2 linked regions of the Pigmentiphaga aceris genome follow. The protein of the gene in region 1 binds, or shares a complex with, the protein of each later gene. Links are inferred from orthologs where the notes say so. Each region holds a gene or a part of one and is shown on either strand. Other genes may lie near its edges.

What was found. The genes of interacting proteins can lie anywhere in the genome.
Region 2: the proteins of accC (region 1) and accD are in contact, whole or in part, in a solved structure (PDB 8UXZ), measured with the Escherichia coli proteins. The link is inferred for Pigmentiphaga aceris from one-to-one orthologs.

The regions. Positions count from the first base shown.
Region 1 is NZ_CP043046.1:932,077-934,994, reverse strand. What follows is about bases 69-2,915. They hold accC (acetyl-CoA carboxylase biotin carboxylase subunit), read right to left. Parts: upstream 2,244-2,915; coding sequence 894-2,243; downstream 69-893. Other genes in these bases: aroQ (type II 3-dehydroquinate dehydratase), read right to left, coding at 2,894-2,915; accB (acetyl-CoA carboxylase biotin carboxyl carrier protein), read right to left, coding at 2,356-2,811; prmA (50S ribosomal protein L11 methyltransferase), read right to left, coding at 69-890. In the rest of the region: more of prmA, read right to left, coding at 1-68; more of aroQ, read right to left, coding at 2,916-2,918. UniProt on the Escherichia coli protein: This protein is a component of the acetyl coenzyme A carboxylase complex; first, biotin carboxylase catalyzes the carboxylation of the carrier protein and then the transcarboxylase transfers the carboxyl group to form malonyl-CoA.
Region 2 is NZ_CP043046.1:3,416,045-3,419,098, forward strand. The notes cover bases 5-2,987. They hold accD (acetyl-CoA carboxylase, carboxyltransferase subunit beta), read right to left. Parts: upstream 1,943-2,987; coding sequence 1,067-1,942; downstream 5-1,066. Other genes in these bases: moaA (GTP 3',8-cyclase MoaA), read left to right, coding at 5-389; mobA (molybdenum cofactor guanylyltransferase MobA), read left to right, coding at 394-1,011; trpA (tryptophan synthase subunit alpha), read right to left, coding at 1,939-2,847; trpB (tryptophan synthase subunit beta), read right to left, coding at 2,861-2,987. In the rest of the region: more of moaA, read left to right, coding at 1-4; more of trpB, read right to left, coding at 2,988-3,054.

The sequences.
Region 1 (2,918 bases):
ACCCAGCCGTCGCGAGCTTGCCAGACGCTGATATTCAACCACGTTGCATACACGGCCGCGACCTCTTCGGCCTGACGTTCGAGCACGCCGGACAAGACCAAGTGGCCACCCGGCAGCACACGTTCGCACAACATCGGTGCCAACACCTTCAAAGGGTTGGACAGAATATTGGCCACCACGACATCGGCACGCCATCCGGCATGCGTGTCGGGCAAGCCAGCATCGATTTCCACATCGTTGGCCTGCGCATTGTCATGCGCCGACTGAACGGCCTGCGGATCGATGTCGATACCTACCGTGGGACCTGCGCCCAGCTTGCGCGCGGCAATCGCCAGAATGCCGGACCCGCAACCGTAGTCCAGCACGCGCTGGCCGGCCTGCAGGTTGCTGGCCAGCCACGACAGGCACAGGTGCGTCGTGGGATGGCTGCCGGTACCGAAGGCCAGGCCCGGATCAAGCCGGATCACCACGCCATCCACGCCCGCAGGCGAGGCAACGCGGGCTTCACCCGGCACATCGTGCCAGGTGGGCACGATCCAGATCCGGCCGTCTACCGCAATGGGTTCGAACTGAGACTGGGTCAAGCGCACCCAGTCGGCGTCCGGCACCTCACGCAGCGTCCAGGCGGGCGCTGCGTCAAGGCTCAACGCGCCGCTGGCCTGATCCATCAGCTGTGCCGGGTCGTCGCCGTCGGCGATCAGCGCAACCACACGATTGCGTGACCACGCCTGCACGTCAGGCTCCAGGCCGGGTTCACCGAACAAGGGCTGTTCGGCCTGGGTACCTTCGTCGGCGTCTTCCACCGACACCGACAGCGCGCCGGCGTCGAGCAAGGCATCGGATAGCGACTCAGCGAGCGCTTCAGGACAATCTAGAACCAGTTCGCGCACGATTTACGCCGGACGTTGAGCAAGACGATGCTCAAGATAGTGGATGGTGGTACCGCCTTCAACGAAACGCGCGTCGACCATCAGCTCGCGATGCAGCGGCACGTTGGTCGAAATGCCTTCCACCACCATTTCCGACAAGGCGATGCGCATGCGGGCCAGGGCCTGCTCGCGGGTGTCGCCGTAAGTGATGATCTTGGCGATCATCGAGTCGTAATTCGGCGGCACGAAGTAGCCGTTGTAGACGTGCGAATCGACACGCACGCCAGGACCACCCGGCACATGCCAGTTAGTGATGCGGCCAGGGCTGGGCGTGAAGCGGAACGCATCTTCTGCGTTGATCCGGCATTCGATCGCATGACCCTTGAACTGGATGTCGCGCTGACGCAGACGGAATTTCTCGCCAGCGGCTACACGGATCTGTTCCTGCACCAGGTCGATGCCAGTGATGGCTTCGGTGACCGGGTGTTCAACCTGAATGCGGGTGTTCATTTCAATGAAATAGAACTCGCCGTTTTCATACAGGAATTCGAAGGTACCCGCGCCGCGATAACCCATCTTGCGGCAGGCTTCCGCGCAACGATCGCCGATACGGTCGATCAGGCGACGCGGAATGTGCGGTGCCGGTGCTTCTTCGATGATCTTCTGGTGGCGACGCTGCATCGAGCAATCGCGCTCGCCCAGCCAGACGGCGCTGCGCAGGCCGTCGGCCAACACCTGGATTTCCACATGGCGAGGGTTCTCGAGGAACTTCTCCATGTAGACCTCGGGGTTGTTGAACGCCGCCCCGGCCTCTGAGCGCGTCATGGTGACGGCGTTCAGCAGTGCAGCTTCGGTGTGCACCACGCGCATGCCACGGCCACCGCCGCCGCCTGCTGCCTTGATGATGACCGGATAGCCAACCTGACGTGCAATCTGCACGATTTCTTTCGGATCTTCCGGCAACGCGCCTTCGGAACCTGGCACCACCGGCACACCAGCGGCAATCATTGCCTGCTTGGCGCTGACCTTGTCGCCCATCAGGCGAATGGTTTCCGGGCGCGGGCCGATGAAGACGAAGCCGCTTTTCTCGACACGTTCGGCAAAGTCGGCGTTCTCGGACAGGAAACCGTAACCGGGGTGGATTGCCTCGGCATCGGTGACTTCAGCGGCCGAGATGATCGCGGGGACATTGAGGTAGCTGTCGCGCGAAGGCGCGGGGCCGATACACACCGCCTCGTCAGCGAGTCGGACGTACTTGGCGTCGCGGTCGGCTTCGGAGTAGACGACAACGGTCTTGATGCCCATCTCGCGGCAAGCGCGCTGAATACGCAGCGCGATCTCGCCCCGATTGGCAATCAGGATCTTTTCGAACATGAATGGCTTTCCTGAAGGTGGCGCAGGCACAGCTTCGCCGAGCGACGCCGGATCGGCGTCTGGCTGCGGGAGCGTGTCTCCTGCCCGGACCATGGGAATCGGTATTGGCGTCTTAGCCGATCACGAACAACGGCTGACCGTACTCTACCGGCTGGCCGTTTTCGACCAGGATTTCCTTGATCGTGCCGGATTTGTCGGCTTCGATCTCGTTCAGCAGCTTCATCGCTTCAATGATGCAAAGCGGATCGCCTTCCTTGACCGACTGGCCGACTTCGATGAAGGCCGGCGAGCCCGGGTTCGGGGCGCGGTAGAAGGTACCGACCATCGGCGACTTCACGACGTGGCCTTGAACGGCAGCAGGCGCGACGGGTGCAGCAGCAACCGGTGCGACTTCGGCAACGGGTGCCACGGGCAGCGGTGCAGCCGTAGCAGCGCCGACACCACCGACTTGTCCACCTTGCGGGAACTTGACGATACGGACCTTACCTTCGCCTTCCGTGATTTCCAGTTCGGCGATGCCCGATTCGGCCACGAGGTCGATCAGGGTCTTGAGCTTTCTGAGATCCATGGGTTTATTCCCAAAAAAAACCGTTGGGCAGGGCCACGCATCCGCTTATAGCGCCACGAAGCCACACCAGCAACATTCAAATTCAATGGTCGAGCGCAAAACGCACC
Region 2 (3,054 bases), 2.5 Mb from region 1 along the record:
ATGAAGTGGTGCCTTCGCGCACGCTGATCGAACAGTTGAGTGAGATTGCGCCACTGGTGCCGGTTGCAGCTGCCTATTCAGGCGAGGTTGCCGAACGCTGGCGCTACACCGACGGCAGCGGTGAAATCGGCGTCATTTCAAGCGTGACGCAGGCTTTCTGCGGCACCTGTACGCGCGCACGGCTGTCAACCGACGGCAAGCTCTACCTGTGCCTGTTCGCAGATCAGGGCTATGACCTGAAGACCTTGTTGCGCAACGGCGCAGATGACACGACCTTGGCTACCGCCATGGCGGGCATCTGGCAGCAACGCAATGACAACTACTCAGAGCGCCGCAGCGCCGACACCCAGCGCGCCAACAAGATCGAGATGAGTTATATCGGCGGTTGAGCACGTGCGTTCACCGATCCCTACCCACGATATTGCGGGCCTGATTCTGGCGGGTGGACAAGGCTCGCGCATGGGTGGCGTGGACAAGGGCTTGCAGGACTTGCATGGCCGCCCTTTGGTTGCCCATGTGCATGAACGACTGGCCGCCCAGGTGGCCACGGTGCTGATCAGCGCCAACCGCCATCACGACCAATACCGCGCGTGGAGCAGCCAGGTGCTGCCAGACAACATTGCCGACTACCCTGGCCCGCTGGCGGGCATTGAAGCCGCATTGACAGCCCTCGCATCACAAGCCCCCGCCCTGCCCTGGCTGGCAACGGTTCCCTGCGACGCGCCTTGCCTGCCTGCCAACCTGATCGAGCGACTGGCAACGGCGGCTGCCAACCAGCAATGCCACGTCGCCATTGCCCACCACGGCGACCGCGTGCACCCAGTCTTTGCGTTGATCCACATAGACAGCCTGCCCGCACTGCGCGCCTACATTGCCACCGGGCGCAGGCGGGCCGATGGCTGGTATGCCGACCTGCCACATGCCTACGCAGACTTCAGCGACGGCAAAGACGCGTTCATCAACGTGAACACACACGAAGAACTCGCCGCGCTGAGTTCGGCTCAGAAATAAAAAGGGGCTGGACCTTTGAAAGTCCAACCCCCTCTTCCCTACCGACTGCCTGAGATCAAACAGCCGAAATCACTTCCGCCGGCTGATTCGTCAAGATCGCCAGCAGGTGCGCAATTTCCTCACGCATCTTGCGACGGTCGACGATCATGTCGATAGCACCCTTTTCCAGCAGGAACTCGGCGCGCTGGAAGCCTTCCGGCAACTTTTCGCGCACGGTCTGCTCGATCACACGTGGGCCGGCAAAGCCGACCAAGGCCTTCGGCTCAACGATCACCACGTCGCCCATGAAGGCGAAGCTGGCCGACACACCACCCATGGTCGGATCGGTCAACACGCTGATGAAAGGCAGCTTGTTGGCCGCCAGACGAGTCAGCATGGCGTTGGTCTTGGCCATTTGCATCAGCGACAGCAAGCCTTCCTGCATACGCGCGCCGCCCGAAGCCGTCACGCAGATGAAGGGTACTTTCTGATCCAGCGCCTGCTGGGCACCACGCGCAAAGCGCTCGCCCACCACCGAGCCCATGGAGCCGCCCATGAATTCGAATTCAAAGCAGGCAACCACCACAGGAATGGCCAGAATCGAGCCGCCCATGGCGACCAGGGCATCGGTCTCACCGGTTTGCGCCATGGCATCTTGCAGACGGTCCGGGTACTTTTTCGAGTCCCTGAACTTCAGGCTGTCGATCGGCAGCGTGCCCACGCCGATCTCGTAGCGGCCTTCGGCGTCCAGCAAGGAATCGATGCGCTCGCGCGCGCCAATGCGCATGTGGTGGTCGCACTTCGGGCAGACCTGAAGGTTCTTGGCGAGGTCGTCGCTATACAGCACGGTCTCGCAGGACGGGCATTTGACCCACAGGCCTTCGGGTACCCGGCGTGCGGCACTGTCGGAGGTCTTGATCCGTGGGGGAAGCAGCTTATCGATCCAGCTCATGCGGATTTCCTTGTTTCATTGGGTGCGCTGCGCGGCGGCAACGCATCGAGCGCGTGGCGGATTGTACGCAACCACGCGCCCGCTGCGCGCGAAGCAAGCGCCGGCCAGTCGGCTTCCGGCGCATCTTTCACGGCGGTTTCAATTTCCTGGATGAGGCGCGTGCCAATTACCACCGCATCAGCAGTGCTGCCGACAGCCTGGGCACTGGCAGCATCACGGATGCCAAAGCCCACGCCAACCGGCAAAGAGATATGTTGACGAATGTCGTCAAGACGGCGGGCAACTTCAGTCGTGTCCAGGTTGCCGGCCCCCGTCACGCCCTTGAGCGAGACGTAATACACGTAGCCTCGCGCCACTTCACCGACGGACTTGATGCGGGCCTCAGTGGAAGTGGGTGCGAGCAGGAAAATCGGCGCCAAACCGTGCTGATCGAGCAGCGCGCCGAATTCCACCGACTCTTCCGGCGGGTAATCAACCACCAGCACTCCATCGACGCCAGCATCGACTGCCTGGCGCACAAAGGCTTCCTGACCCATGCGCTCGATGGGGTTGGCGTACCCCATCAAGACCACCGGCGTTTGCGTATCGGTCTGGCGGAATTCACGCACCAGGTCCAAGACCTTGCGCAGACCCACTTTGCGCGCCACGGCACGTTCGCTGGCGCGCTGAATCACCGGGCCATCGGCCATCGGGTCGGAGAACGGAACACCGAGTTCGATGATGTCCGCGCCGGCCTCGACCAGTGCGTGCATCACCGGCACGGTGCTTTCGGGCGACGGGTCACCCGTAGTGATGTAGGGAACCAAGGCCGGCGTGCCCTTTTCCGCGCGACGCGCGAAAGCGTCGGCAATGCGGGTGGACTTGGCAGACGAGGCAGAAGCAGATGAGAACGAAGTCGCGGTCATGATCGACATCTCCTTAGAAAGTGATGCCGGAACGTTCGCCGACGGTATGCATGTCCTTGTCGCCACGGCCGGACAGATTGACCAGCAGAATCTGGTCCGGCGACATGGTGGGTGCCAGACGCACAGCGTGCGCAATGGCGTGCGAGGACTCAAGCGCCGGAATGATGCCTTCAAGGCGGCAGCAATCATGGAAAGCGGCCAGCGCTT